2 regions of the Alicyclobacillus sp. CIJ1 genome follow, and region 1 is predicted to be linked to the other one. Evidence: predicted binding sites of a transcription regulator. Region 1 holds the regulator's gene; the other holds the start of a gene.

Region 1 (7,692 bases):
GCGGCCTCCTGCATGCGGCGCAGCGCCTGTTCGGACAGGCGAATGCCTGGCACCTGATGATGAAGAAATTCCGCATTTCGAGCGCTTGTCAACGGCATGATGCCCACGAAGACCGGGACGCCCAGGTCTCGCGTCGCCTCGGCAATGGCCGCCATCAAGTCGGGATCGAACACGGGCTGCGTCATCACAAAATCCGCGCCCGCCTCCACCTTTCGCTGCAGGCGTTCCACGGCCTTTCGGAAGTTGTGGACGTGCGGGTTGAACGCCGTGCCGATGACAAATCGAGACGGCTGTTTGAGCGGTTGACCGGAGAAACCGATGCCCTCGTTCAGCCTGCGGACCATTTTGGTCAAGTCCATCGACGACACGTCGTACACGCTCGTGGCCCCCGGCAGCTCTCCATACCGGGACGGATCCCCCGTCACAAGCAACACGTTGCGGATGCCAAGGACGGCGAGTCCCATCAGGTGGGACTGCTGCCCAATGAGGTTGCGATCTCGGCATGTCACGTGGACCAACGGCTCAATTCCGCGCTGTTTGAGGAGGCTCGCCAGTGCCATGTTGGAGACGCGAACCGAGCCCAGCGAATTGTCCGCCATGGTGATGAGATCGGCACCTGCGCGCGCGAGCGCTTCGGCCCCGTCTAAAAAGCGAGCAATGGACAGGTGCTTCGGTGGATCCAATTCGACGACGATGGCCTTTTTTTCACGTGCAATCTCGACAACACTCACGCCTTCGTGATAGCCCCCGGATCCTAGGGTCACTCTGGACGGTCCGCTCGGCCCGCGGGTGTCCGCCGGAACGGTGGCCCCGTGTGGTTTGCGGTCCGCGCGCATCAGGGCATCGCGAAGGCTCCGAATATATTCCGGCGTCGTTCCACAACAACCGCCGAGCCATCGGACCCCAAGTTGCGCAATGCGCAGCATAAGGCGCGAAAAGTCCTCTGTGTCTCCAGTGTACGCGATCTCGTCCGCCTCCGACCGCTGCAGAATCCCAGCGTTTGGAACAGCCGCATAGGGCCCCTCGGCTGACAGGCCCGCCTGCTCGTAGGAGCGCAAGATCCCGTAGGGTCCGAGGCGACAGTTCAGTCCCACCACGTCGGCGCCCGCCGCCCTAATGCGCCGGAATGCCTCCGCGAGCGGAACCCCGTCGCGCGTCACCCCAATTTCCTCGGGTGATAGGTTCACCACCAGCGGGAGGTCCCCTAAGAGGGGGCGCACGGCCGCAATCGCAACGAGCGCCTCCTCGAGATCCGGGAATGTTTCCAAAATCAAGCCGTCGATGCCGGCGCTGACGAGCGCCTCCGCCTGTTCTGCGTAGACGTGCGCAAGCAAATCGCGCTCGTCGTCCTGCAATAGCGCGCCGTACCGATAACCGCCCATGGCAGGCCCCATCGTGCCGTACACGCTCGCCTCACCGCGAGCGGCGGATCGCGCGATTTCGACGCCCCTTCGGTTGAGGCTTGCCACGTCCACGGAGAGACCGTGGCGCTCCAACGCGACTCGATTGCCCATGAACGTGTTGGTCTGCAGGACGGTGCAACCCGATTCGACGTAACGGCGGTGCACACGCGCGACGAGATCGGGCGAAGTCAGATTCAATTGCTCCACCGGCGTGCCGATGGGAACGCCCAGTTGGTGTAGATAGGTGGACATCGCGCCATCGAAGATGACGAAAACGCCAAGCGAGCCCTCGACGTCTCGGGGCGGTCGACGCCACTGGCGCCACACTGCATCACTCATTGCGGATTCTTCCTCTCGTTCACGCCAGAAGTGAAAGGTTTACGAGATTTTCGACATTGTACCACATGCCCGAGCGTGCACGGCATGCCAGCTGAAAAAAGGCGATCCGCCGAAGCGGACCGCCCAGGGCGTGGGTTGCCTGTCACCCGTTCGACTGCCTCTTGCCGTGAGGCACATTCGCCCGGTGATATGCTTTCCAGGGAACCACCGCATCCAGTCGCGAACTCAACATCTGGTTGCGCCGCTCCACAAACGCCTCCACCTCGTGGTTGTGGCTAAGGGCTCCCACGAACGTGAAGTCGTCGTTGTGATGTTGCGTGTGTTCACCTGACATCTGGCCCACCCCCGGCTTAGCATGACTCCATCCTGCCGGCTTCATGCCTTCACCACGTCGCGCCCGACGACCGCAATTGTTCATCCAGCCATGCGCGCACGCCTTCCATGGGGATTCTGACCTGTTCCATCGAATCGCGCATCCGGATGGTCACCTGTCCGTCCGATTCCGACTCGAAATCATACGTCACGCAGAAGGGCGTGCCGATCTCGTCCTGCCTGCGATATCGCTTCCCAATAGACCCCGTCTCATCGTAATCGGCACTATACACCTGAATCAGGTCCAGGTACAGACGGTGCGCCGGTTCGTTCAGCTTCTTCGACAGAGGCAACACCGCGACCTGGTAAGGCGCGAGCTTCGGGTGCAGCCGGAGAACGACGCGCGTGTCGCCTTCCGCCACTTCTTCCTCGTCGTAGGCGTCCGCGAAGACCGCGAGAAACAGGCGATCAGCGCCGATCGAAGGCTCGATGCAATAGGGAATGAAGGGCTCTCGGCCTTCCTCCTGCACCATCATGTTCTCCCCGGAGTGCTCCTGGTGTGCCTTGAGGTCGTAATCGGTGCGATTCGCGACACCCAAAAGCTCGCCCCAGCCGAACGGAAAATGGTACTCGATGTCCGTCGTCGCCTTGCTGTAGTGGGACAGTTGCTCCTTCGCGTGATCGCGAAACCGCAGATGTTCCGCCTTGATCCCGAGTGAGAGCAACCAGTCCATACATGTCTGCCGCCAATACGCAAACCATTTTTCGTCTTCGCCTGGCGCGCAGAAGAACTCGAGCTCCATCTGTTCGAATTCGCGCGTGCGGAAGATGAAGTTCCCGGGCGTAATTTCGTTTCGGAAGCTTTTGCCAAACTGGCCGATGCCAAACGGCAGTTTCTTGCGCATGGTGCGTTGGACGTTTTTAAAGTTCACAAAAATGCCTTGCGCGGTCTCGGGGCGGAGATAAACCTCGTTGGCCGCGTCTTCGGTCACGCCTTGAAACGTGCGGAACATCATGTTGAACTGCCGGACGTTCGTAAAATCGCGAGCTCCGCAGTTAGGGCAAGCGATTTGAAGTTCCTCAATCAGACGCTCCATTTCGGCAAACGGCAGGCCGTCCACCACCAACGACTTCCCCTGCGCCTCTGCAGCCTCTTCAATGAGTTTATCCGCCCGGAAGCGTGCCTTGCACTGACGGCAGTCCACCATCGGGTCGTGGAAGTTTGCCACGTGTCCAGACGCCACCCACACCTGCTTATTCATGAGGATGGCCGAATCCAGACCGACATTCAACGGATTTTGCTCGATGAAAAACCGCCACCAGGCGCGCTTCAAATTGTGTTTGACCTGGGCGCCGAGCGGCCCATAATCCCACGTGTTGGCCAATCCGCCGTAAATCTCGGAACCAGGGAAAATAAAGCCTCGCCGCTTTGCGAGCGACACCAACGTGTCCATTGTGACCTGCATCGACTGTTCCTCCTGCTCGTCCTCAATATGGCTATGATAGCCGAGGCCGGCGCGTATGCGCAACGGAGCGCGTCCGCTGTGCCTATTTTGGCAGGGTGTTGTGTATAATGAAACTCCGACTGGTCTCATACCGGCGCGAGCGGTCGCAGCATGGGGGGAGAGTTCGTGAAAACCAAGCAACGCGTCAAAATGGTGTTTCTCGACATCGATGGCACGCTGTTTGTAAACGGCCGGATCGTGCCCAAAAGCGCCGCGGCGGTCGCCAAACTCATTGAAAACCACATTCCGGTCGCCGTGTGCACGGGTCGGAGCGTCATTCATGCGCAGCACGTGCAGGCCTCGCTCGGGATCCCATACGGCATCTATTTTAACGGCGGTTTGGTAAAGGCCGGAGATCGAGAAATCTTTGCTCTGCCTTTCTCGCGCGAAGTGGTTCGCGGCATCCTACAAGCGGCGGAGCGCCGCGGCATTCAGACCATCATTCACACGCACGATCACGCCTTCAGCCTGCGGCCTATTCCACCGCAATATCTTCCAGTCCTCGCGTCCTACGACTTCCCGCCCATCGCCTGCGAGCCGAGGATGGCCGATCGGCTGGACGAGATCGGCGTCTTTCAGCTGAACGCATTCATGACCGCCGAGTGGGACGACGTGTTCGAGCGCGAGTTCCCCGAATGCTACGTATACCGCTGGCATGAACAGGCCGTCGACTTCCAGCGACGCAAGTCCGACAAGTCCATCGGCGCGATGCACCTCCTCTCGTATCTGGGCATCGCACCTGAGGACGCCGTGCACATCGGAGACGGCGGGAACGACATCGGCATGTTCCGCACCATGGGGTACTCCTTCGCCATGGGCAACGCGAATGACGAGGTCAAGCGCGCGGCCAAACGCGTCACGTCAAGCGCCGACGAGGGCGGCGTAGCGGACGCTTTGGCCGAACTTGGGCTCATCTGAGATCCCCCTATCCGAACACGTGTTTGCACCTTCCCGCGCGACGTGGTAGAATGGGTGCGAAGGGAGTGGGAACGGTGAGCGGTCTCACGGCTCGTCAACGCGCAATTCTCGAGTTTATCCGAAAAAACATCCGCGAAAAAGGATACCCGCCATCGGTGCGAGAGATTGGGGAAGCGGTCGGGTTGGCGTCCAGCTCGACGGTTCACGGGCATCTCGAACGACTGCAGCAGAAGGGTTATCTGCGTCGAGATCCGACCAAACCGAGAGCTCTGGAACTCCTTGTGGACGACGAGGAACCGGGGGATGTCGTGCTCGCTCCCATCGTCGGTCGCGTCACGGCAGGACTTCCCATCTCGGCGCTGGAAGACATCGAAGGATACTTGCCTTTGCCCCGCGACGTGGCGAAAGGCGATGAGGTCTTCGCGCTGCGCGTGATCGGTGAGAGCATGGTGAATGCGGGCATTCTGGATGGAGATCTCGCCATTGTTCGGCGGCAGACGTCGGCCGATAACGGCGACATCGTCGTGGCCATGACTGATGAAGACGAGGCCACCATCAAGCGGTTTTACCGGGAGGATGGCCGTGTGCGCCTCCAACCAGAAAACGACGCGATGTCTCCCTTGTACTTTCCGAACGTAACCATCCTGGGCAAGGTCATCGGGATCTTTCGGCAGATCCGATAGAAAGAAAAACATGCGGCGCAAGCCTCTTTTGCTTCGCCGCATCTTCAGAGCACCTCTACAAGACCAGGCATCGAGATACGTCAGGCGGTCACAGAGAGCGTCCTCGCTCCGACTGGAGCCAGTCGCTTTGGATCTTCTCCATCGTCTTCTTGCTCGTCTCCGGCACGACCCGCTGCATGAAGACGGCCATGGCGATGCAGAAGAGCGCGAAGATCCAAAACGTCCACGTCCCGCCAATCGCCTGCAACAAAATCGGGAAAAACTGTGCCACGAGATACGTGGCGAACCACAGCGCAAAGGATGCGATAGCCATCGCGCGGCCGCGGATAGCGGTCGGATAGATCTCGGACAACACAATCCACACGCCGCCGCCCCAGGAAAGCTCATACGCAATCGTGTGCGCAAACACGAGCGCGAGAACCAGCCACGTGATCATGTGCGGCAGCGAAAAGGCGATGCCGAGGACGACGAGGAAGAGCGCCATGAGCATCCCGTTCCACACAAGCAACCGCTTTCTTCCGACGCGATCGACGATGAGCATGAGCACAATGACGAAGATGACCTTGATGGCGCCAATCCAAACGGTGTCGTAGAACGACGCGTTGGTGCCTGCGCCGGCCGCCTTGAAGATCATCGGGGCGTAATAGCCCACCGCGTTGGTGCCCGTGAACTGCTGAAAAATCGCGAGCACAATGCCGATGCCGAGCGCCTTTCGAATGCCCGGGCGCGACAGTTCCTGTAACAACGAATCCGGCACAACTTCGAGCGATTTGCGAATCTCCTCGGCGTCCCACCGCGCGCGCTCGGGACCGCTCACGCGTTCCAGAATCGAGATGGCTTGCGCTTCGCGTCCCCGTTTCATCAGATACCTTGGACTCTCCGGCACAAAGAACAGCAGCGCGAAGAAGATGACAGCCGGGATGACGCCCATGGCAAACATCCAGCGCCAGCCTGTCGTCTGGTTCCAGGCCGTGGTATGCGAACTCACGATGGCCGCGTTCACAAAGTAGACGATAAAAATCCCGGACACAATCGCCAACTGGTTCGACCCGACTAATCGCCCGCGGATCCGCGGTGGTGCGATTTCGGCAATGTAGAGCGGTGACAACAGCGATGCCAGCCCGATGCCGACGCCCCCGATGAACCGCCCGGCCACCAACACGCCTACGCTCGGCGCGAAGGCCGAGATCAGGCTCGATGCGATGAAGATCACGCCCGCGACCGACAGCGCTTTCTTCCTCCCAAACGAGTCGCCGAGGAAGCCCGCAATCAGCACGCCGAGCATGGCGCCGAGATCGATGCTGCTCGAGACGAGGCCGGTGGTCGCGGCGCTCATATGAAACTCCGACTTCAAAAACTCGTTCGCCCCTGCGATCACGCCCGTGTCATACCCGAAGAGGAGCCCGCCAAGCGATGCAATCACGACGACCGTCACGACATAGCCCAGATTCGGCCGATACTCAGCCTGAGCCAATTCTGCCTGCATCAAGATTCAGTCACCTCCTAGGTGCGCACTTTGCCGGAATCCCTTTGTCCTGTCCTTTGCCAGTGGACGCCTTCGGTTCGTCCTCGAATCGCCCGACGCCGGTCTCACCCCCTTTCAGCCATGAGCGTGTCACAAAGACGCCACCGCCTGGACTGGCCCCACTCGCAATGCAAGGTCTACGAAACGGGTCCATCCGTCGAGCACGCCCGGCACCTGGGTCAGGTCCGCGGACCACAACTCGGTGTCCGAAAGAATGGCGCGCGCTGAGGCCTCGACGTCGTCTTGCCACAACCCCTTAAGCCGGGGCCCAGCCGGATCCGGCTCAGTTGCGTGTTCCATGCCTGGCCGATACGCCAGGCACACCGCCGCGATGGCCGCCGTGAGCCTCTTGGCGTCTCCGAACCGCTCCACCGCGTCCAGGAGCGTCGGCACGAGACGGATTCTTGCCTTCGAGATGGCGTTTGTGGCAATCGAACGCAATTTGTGCTCCAGATACGGATTCTGAAACCGCTCGAGCACATTACGCGCGAAATCGCGCAACCTCTCCGGACGAGTCACATGGGACTCGGTGGCCGGCACGATTTCGTCCTGCACGAGCTGGTGAACGAACCGCGAGAGCGTCGGGTGCTCCATCACCCCAAGCACCGTTTCGAGGCCCGCCATGAGACCCAGGTTTGCGAGCGCCGTGTGTGTGCCGTTCAGGGCACGAAGCTTCTGCAACCGAAAGTCGCGGATGTCGTCCGCGTAGTGGACGCAAAGTCCTACGTCCTCGAACGGCCACAGCGCCTTCAGCCGCTCGCTGCCGCGGATGGCAAACAGGTAGTACGGCTCAACCGTCACCGCCAGCGCGTCTTCGTAGGGAAGCGGTGGATCGCCAGCGTAAGGGGTCACGATGCGATCGACGAGGGTGTCGCAGAATTCGACGCGCTCGTGCAACCAGCGCATAAAGTCGGCCCCGAGCCGCCAATCCGCCGCATGGCGCTCCACAATGGACCGCAACTGCTGACCGTTGTCGTCGATGAGCTCGCACGGGACGACGATCATCC
Region 2 (7,692 bases), on a different contig from region 1:
AGAACAACGTTACCTTCCACCTTGGGCATGTCCAGGGGGTATCCATCACAGTGGATGGGCAGCCCATCCAGCTTCCGAACATCACGTGGGCGCCCGTGATGGTCATCGAGCGAGGGTGACGAGGAACGGTCAGAAGCGTACACTGGAGGATGTAGAGGAGCGGGAACATGGCCAAAGAGGCTTCGTTCGACATTGTGTCCAAAGTGGATCTTCAGGAGGTATCGAACGCCGTTCAGCAGGCTCGGCGGGAGATTGAGACGAGGTTTGACTTCAAAGGTTCGAAGAGCGAGATCCGACTGGAGGGCGACAAGCTGACACTCATTTCGGATGACGAGTACAAACTTGAACAGTTGATGGACGTGCTCAAGACCAAACTTGTCAAGCGGAATGTGTCGCTGAAGGCACTGAGGCCGGGCAAGGTCGAGCCTGCCTCCGGGGGCACGGTTCGCCAGGTGGTCGAGCTTGTGAATGGCCTCGACGCCGATCACGCCAAGCAGATCACCAAGCTCATCAAGGACTCGAAGATCAAGGTCCAGGCGCAGATTCAGGGAGATCAGATCCGCGTCTCCGGCAAAAGCCGCGACGACCTTCAGGCGGTCATTCAGATGTTGCGGAACGCCGATTTGGATGTTCCGCTGCAATTCACGAACTATCGCTCGTGATGGGGTGCCCGTGCGCAAATTGGACAAGAGGGGCGTGGGCCGTTGAATCTGGCAAATCGGATTACACTGGCCAGGATTCTGCTGGTGCCTGTCGTCTGCGTCATCCTGTTGGTCCCGTTCCACATCGGTTCGGTGACGTTCCACGGACAGACCACCACCGCAAACGAGGTCCTGGCTGCGCTCGTCTTCATTGCGGCGGCGGCCACGGACGCACTGGACGGACGCATCGCGCGGAAGCGGAAGATGATCACAAACTTCGGCAAATTTCTCGACCCGCTGGCGGATAAGCTGTTGGTGTCGGCGGTGCTCATCATTCTGGTTCAAATGCAGCGCATGCCGGCCTGGGTCGCCATCGTGATCATCAGCCGCGAGTTCGCGGTCACCGGGCTCCGCCTCATCGCAGCGGGAGACGGGGTGGTGGTGGCGGCAAGCCAGTGGGGTAAGTGGAAGACGACTGCGCAGATGGTGGGAATCGTGCTTTTGATGTTGAACAATTTCCCTTTTTCCGTCATCAATGTTCCGATTGCCCAGGTGATGATCTACGTGATGGTGATCATGACTGTGGTGTCGGCGATCGACTATTTCTTGAAAAATCGAGAGATGATTTTGTCGCGCGCCTCGTGAGGCGCTTGTCAGGATGGAGAGGGTGGCTGTGTCCTTGGCAGAGCCTTGCCGCGCCGAACTGATTGCGGTCGGTACAGAAATTGTCATTGGGCAGATCCACAACGGGCATGCCCGAGAGATTTCGCAGGAACTTGCGAAGCACGGAATGTACGTGTACTATCACAGTGCGGTAGGAGACAACGAGGCGCGGATTATGGAGACGTTCTCCATCGCGTCCCGGCGCTCGAACGTCGTGATCGCGACGGGAGGACTGGGGCCGACGCAGGACGACTTGACGAAGGAATCGCTGGCGAAGTTTCTGGGAAGACGACTCGTGCTTTCCCAGGAGGCGCTCGCCGAGGTCGAGTCCTATTTCAAACGAAGAGGCAGGCCCATGCCGGAGCAGAACCGGAAGCAGGCCCTCGTCATCGAGGGCGGAGAATGGATTCCAAACCCGAACGGGACCGCGCCGGGACAGTATGTGTTTCACAACGGCGTGCATTACTTTCTTCTTCCGGGTCCGCCCCTCGAAATGCGTCCCATGCTGCAAAATTACGTGATTCCTCGCCTGGTTGACCACTTTGGCGGCACGCGCAAGTTGGTTTCCCGGATTCTCCATTTCTGCGGCATCGGCGAGTCGGATGTGGATGCTAGCATCGCCGATCTGACATGCAAGGACAACCCGACCGTGGCTCCGTACGCCGGGGAGGGCGAGATGGTGCTCCGCATCACGGCATCGGGTCCCACGGAAGAGGCGTGTTGGGAACTGATCCGTCCGGTCGAGGACGAGTTGCGCAAGCGGTTCGGGCCGTTTATCTACGGCGTCGACGACGACTCGCTGGCCTCCGTCGTCTTGCGGCGGCTCCACGAGACCGGCTCGACGTTGGCCGTGGCGGAAAGCTGCACCGGCGGCATGCTGGCCGAGATGATCACGGACGTGCCCGGCAGCTCAGCCGCGTTCGTGGGCGGTGTCGTGGCGTACGACAATCGGATCAAGGAGTCTGTGGTGGGTGTTCGCGCCGAGACCTTGGCGGCACACGGAGCCGTGTCGGAACAAACGGCGCGCGAGCTGGCGGAGGGCATCCGGGCGAAACTCGGGGCGACGTACGGCATTGGCGTGACGGGCATCGCGGGCCCCGGCGGCGGTACGCCGGAAAAACCGGTGGGTCTTGTGTACGTGGGGCTCGCGGGACCACGTGGGTCGCAGGTGTATGAGCTCAGACTGCGCGGTTCGCGCGCCCAGATTCGCATCCGCAGTTGCAAACAGGCGCTCTGGAGACTGTGGCAGGAGTTGAATGGAGATTCTGATGTGGGAAGAGACAAGACAGGCAGAGGAGAGAAAGGTTGAGAGTATGTCATCGTTTGAGTCTTTTGGGTTGAACCGCCGCGTACTGCAGGCGATTCACGATATGGGGTTTGAAGAGCCATCGCCGATTCAGGCGGCGTGTATTCCGGTCGTGCTGGAGGGCCGGGACGTGATCGGCCAGGCGCAGACCGGCACAGGGAAGACGGCGGCGTTTGGAATCCCGCTGGTGGAACGGGTGTCGACGGAGCCGCGCGTGCAGGCCATCGTGTTGACCCCTACGCGCGAGCTGGCGATTCAGGTGGCGGGTGAGATCCGCAAGATCGCGAAATACAAGCGTGTCCGATCCGTCCCGATTTACGGCGGGCAGTCGATTGTGCACCAAATCCGCGCTCTGAAGCAAGGCGTGCAGATCGTCATTGGTACCCCGGGACGGGTGTTGGACCACATCCACCGCGGCACGTTGTCGCTGAGCGATGTCCGGATGGTCGTGCTCGACGAAGCCGACGAGATGCTCGACATGGGCTTCATTGACGACATCGAAGCCATTTTGCGCGAGACGCCGAGCGATCGGCAGACCATGCTGTTCTCGGCCACCTTCCCGAACGAGGTCAAGCGCCTCGCGCTGCGTTACATGCGTGATCCGCAGCACATCACGGTCAATCGCGGCGAGGTGACCGTGCCGCAGATCGATCAAGTGTGCTACAAGGTGCTCGAGCGCAACAAGCTCGACAGCCTCTGCCGCATCGTGGACAGCGAGGACATCCAGCTCGGGATCATCTTCTGCCGGACGAAGCGCGGTGTGGACGATCTCGTCGAGGCCCTGCTTGCGCGGGGGTACCTGGCTGACGGACTTCATGGCGACCTGAGCCAGGCCCAACGCGACAGAGTCATGCGGAAGTTCCGCAAAAACGAAATCGAGCTGTTGGTCGCGACGGACGTGGCGGCTCGCGGCCTGGACGTCGACGACGTGACGCACGTCATTAACTACGACGTCCCGCAGGATCCCGAGTCGTACGTGCATCGCATTGGCCGCACCGGGCGCGCTGGCAAGCGAGGTCTCGCGATTACGCTGGTGACGCCGCGCGAATACAAGCTGTTGAAGCAGATTGAGCGGGAAATCAAGCAGAAGATCACGGTCCGCGAGGTGCCGTCGCTGGAGGACGTGGCCGAGCGGCAGGCGGAGATGTGGCGCAGCAAAATCGTGGACGTCATCCGCGAGGGCGGCCTCGCGCCGTATCGCGCGATTCTGAGTGGCCTCGTGGACGAGCACGATCCCATCGATATCGCTTCAGCCCTGCTGAAACTTGCTTCCTCAGGAGATGGGAACCGGTCGGAGGCGGACGAATACGACTTCGGAGACACGGGCGCGCGGCCGGGGATGGTGCGGTTCTTCGTCAATGTCGGCCGCACAGCTCGGATGAGCCCGCAGGATTTTGTGCGTGCCATTTCCGAAGAGGCCGGTGTGCCGGGCGACGCGGTTGGGCGGATCGACATGTTCGAGAAGTTTACGTTCATCGAGGTGGAGGAAGAGAGCGCGCCTTTCGTCTACGAGGCGCTGCGCCAAAGCCGAATCAATGGCACGCGGGTGAATTTGGAGCCCGCGAAGCCGCGCTCGTCGCGCCGCTGAACGCAGATCGAGCAGGGGGAGAGCCGGACACGCGAGTGTCCGGCTCTTGCTTCGCCTGGGGGAACGGAAACGTCAATGCGAACGTTTGTTTGCATTTTTCGCAGGAACGTGTACAATCGGATCGAAGGATTCCTGCGAGCGTTCGCGAATAGGTTCTCGTGTTCGGGAGCAAGCGGAGAAGAGGCTCACGGGCATACGCGCTTGAAGAAATTGAGGGATGGTGTGCCATGGGAGACAAAAAAGCGGCTTTGGAACAAGCCCTGCGAAAAATTGAAAAGGAATTTGGGAAGGGCTCCATCATGCGGCTCGGTGAAGCGGCCGCAATGACGGTGGAGACCGTGCCGACGGGATCGATTGCGCTTGACATTGCGCTCGGCGTCGGAGGACTTCCTCGTGGCAGAATCGTGGAAATCTACGGGCCGGAGTCGTCGGGCAAGACGACCGTGGCGCTACACGTTGTCGCGGAGGTGCAGAAGCTCGGCGGTCAGGCGGCGTTCATCGACGCGGAACACGCGCTGGATCCGGTGTACGCCCAAAAGCTTGGGGTCAACATCGACGAACTCTTGATTTCTCAGCCGGACACGGGGGAGCAGGCGCTCGAAATCGCGGAGGCGCTCGTTCGAAGTGGCGCGGTGGACGTGATCGTCGTAGACTCCGTGGCAGCCCTGGTCCCGAAGAATGAGCTGGAGGGCGACATGGGCGATTCGCACGTCGGATTGCAGGCGCGCCTGATGTCGCAGGCGTTGCGCAAGTTGGCGGGCGCCATCAGTAAATCGAAGACCATTGCCATCTTCATCAACCAGATCCGGGAAAAGGTCGGCGTCATGTTTGGAAATCCCGAGACCACGACAGGCGGGCGCGCGCTGAAATTCTACGCCTCTGTGCGGTTGGAGGTTCGGCGCGTTGAGGCCATCAAACAGGGGAATGACGTGGTGGGATCGCGGACGCGAATCAAGGTTGTGAAAAACAAGGTCGCTCCGCCGTTCCGCCAGTGCGACGTGGATATCATGTTTGGGGAAGGGATCTCGCGCGAGGGCAGCCTGATCGATATTGCTACGGAAATCGACGTCGTTCAGAAAAGCGGAGCCTGGTATTCCTTTGGCGAGGAGCGCCTTGGACAAGGGCGTGAAAACGCTAAGCAGTACTTAAAGGAGCATCCGGAGATCGCGGAGCAAATCGAGGCGGCGGTTCGCGAGTACTTCCACGTGAATCCGGCAAAACCGCTGGTGGCCGCCGCTGCGGAGGATGCGGACGATGGCGCAGACGCCTTCGACGACTTCGACGCCTTCTGATGAGGAATCGTTCGTTCTCATTCGCCGCACGGAGGCCACGGGCAAATGGCGCTCCCTCATTTGCGCGGAGTTCGAAGGTGCGCCCTCTCTGTACCTGACAGCCGAAGACTGGGTCGATTGCGGGCTCAAGGTCGGGATGAGGATCTCCGTGAAGCAGTACGCGGATCTGGAGAGGAGATCGAAGGTGGCGCGAGCCCTGCGTGAGGCGCTGAAACTGTTCGAGGTTCGCCCGCGCTTGGAAGGTGAGTTAAGTCGGGCGCTCCTGCGCAAGGGCTGGGAGCGTGAGGTCATCGAGGGGGCGATGGCCCGCCTGCGCGAGAAGGGGCTTCTCAATGACGAGAAGCTCGTGCGGGATCTCGTGGACGTTTGGGGGGGGACGAGAAGCCGCCGGGAAATTCGCGCGAAATTGAGATCTCGGGGGGCGCCGACTGCGCTCGTGACCCAAGCCCTGGAGTCGTGCGTCGACGATGAACGAGAGCGAGAGGCCGCGCTCAGGCTCGCGGAGAAATCTTTTCGCCGCGCGGCTGGCCGCCTTGCGGACGTGGATGAACGCCGGATCCTGATGCGCCTTGTGCGGAAGGGATTTTCACCTTCCCTTGCGCGGTGGGCGGTGCGAGAAGCCATCAGACGGCTGGGTGAGCAGGAAGTCGACCCACGGGCGTAATCGCCTTTTCTTGACACCGTTTTGAAACAACACGTAGAATAAAAGTGCGTATCACCTACGGCCTCTAGCTCGAAGACGTCATGGTTCCGATGCGAACAGGTGATCGTCGACCGGAGCAAGGAGGCGCCTCATTGGAAGTCGCAGTCTGGCTGTTGATTGTGGTTTCGCTGGTTTGTCTAGGCTTGGGCTTAGGTGTGGGTTACGTGGTCCGGCGCATGGTCGCCGAGGCCAAGATTGGCGCCGCAGAAGCGCGCGCCTTGGAAATTATAGAAGCCGCGCAGCGGGACGTCGAGGCTCGGCGCAAGGAAGCGGTCCTTGAAGCCAAGGAAGAGGCTCACCGCATCCGGCAGGAGGCCGAGAAGGAGCTGCGCGAGCGACGCAACGAGATTCAACGGATGGAGCGTCGAATCCTGCAAAAAGAGGAGGCGCTCGATAAGAAGCTCGAAGTCCTGGAGCAGAAGTCGGAGGAGCTTCGCCGCGAAGAACTAGCCATCCAGGCGCTCAAAGACGAGGCTGAGGCTCTGCGCCAGGAACAGGTCAGGGAGCTCGAGCGAATTTCCGGTTTGACGCGAGAAAGCGCGAGGCAGCTCATCCTGGAACAGGTTGAGCGCGAGGCGCGCCATGATGCGGCGGTCATGGTCAAGCAGATTGAACAAGAAGCCAAACGCGAGGCGGATCGGCGGGCGAGGGACATTGTCGCCAACGCCATCCAGCGGTGTGCGGCGGATCATGCTTCCGAGATCACCGTGACGGTGGTCAACTTGCCGAATGACGAGATGAAGGGCCGCATCATCGGACGAGAAGGCCGCAATATCCGAACCCTCGAGTCGCTTACGGGCGTGGACTTGATTATCGATGACACGCCGGAAGCGGTCATTCTGTCAGGGTTTGACCCCATCCGTCGCGAGATCGCCAAAATTGCGCTCGAGCGACTGGTCGCCGATGGGCGCATCCACCCTGCGCGGATCGAGGAGATGGTAGAGCGGGCTCGCCGGGAAATCGAGGACGTCATCCGCGAGCAGGGAGAACAGGCCACGTTTGACGCGAATGTCCATGGCCTGCATCCCGACCTGGTAAAACTTCTCGGTCGCCTGCGCTTCCGCACGAGTTACGGGCAAAACGTGCTGAAGCATTCCATCGAGGTTGCGCATCTCGCAGGGATGATGGCTTCCGAGCTCGGGCTCGACGCTGCCCTTGCGCGCCGAGGTGGATTGCTGCACGACATCGGCAAGGCGGTCACGCACGAGGTGGAGGGGTCGCACGTGGAGATCGGCGTTGATCTTGCGCGTCGATACAAAGAGCATCCCGTCGTGATCAACTGTATCGCCGCACACCACGGCGACGTGGAGTTCACCTCACCGATTTCCGTGATCGTCGCGGCGGCAGACGCCATCTCGGCGGCTCGCCCGGGTGCGCGCCGCGAAACACTGGAAGTGTATATGAAACGTCTGGAGAAGCTCGAACATATCGCGGATTCGTTCGCGGGTGTCGAGAAGAGTTATGCGATTCAGGCGGGTCGCGAGATCCGCATCATTGTA

Evidence for each region. The regulator LexA, encoded in region 1, represses DNA repair genes until DNA is damaged. The targets are predictions, from matches to a motif close to CGAACATATGTTCG.
Region 2: the regulator LexA is predicted to act here: its motif matches at 4,277-4,290, upstream of recA (recombinase RecA).

What each region holds. Positions count from the first base shown of each region.
Region 1 is NZ_BAAJPH010000102.1:23,020-30,711, reverse strand. Features, by position in the region: gene AC27E8_RS06930 (bifunctional homocysteine S-methyltransferase/methylenetetrahydrofolate reductase) at 1-1,742, opposite strand, end outside; gene AC27E8_RS06925 (hypothetical protein) at 1,885-2,121, opposite strand; gene AC27E8_RS06920 (glycine--tRNA ligase) at 2,126-3,520, opposite strand; gene AC27E8_RS06915 (Cof-type HAD-IIB family hydrolase) at 3,686-4,477, shown strand; gene lexA (transcriptional repressor LexA) at 4,552-5,160, shown strand; gene AC27E8_RS06905 (sugar porter family MFS transporter) at 5,249-6,646, opposite strand; gene AC27E8_RS06900 (tagaturonate reductase) at 6,776-7,692, opposite strand, start outside.
Region 2 is NZ_BAAJPH010000103.1:36,156-43,847, reverse strand. Features, by position in the region: gene AC27E8_RS07805 (RodZ domain-containing protein) at 1-119, shown strand, start outside; gene AC27E8_RS07800 (YajQ family cyclic di-GMP-binding protein) at 168-662, shown strand; gene pgsA (CDP-diacylglycerol--glycerol-3-phosphate 3-phosphatidyltransferase) at 705-1,286, shown strand; gene AC27E8_RS07790 (competence/damage-inducible protein A) at 1,315-2,613, shown strand; gene AC27E8_RS07785 (DEAD/DEAH box helicase) at 2,618-4,198, shown strand; gene recA (recombinase RecA) at 4,426-5,490, shown strand; gene AC27E8_RS07775 (regulatory protein RecX) at 5,453-6,154, shown strand; gene rny (ribonuclease Y) at 6,286-7,692, shown strand, end outside.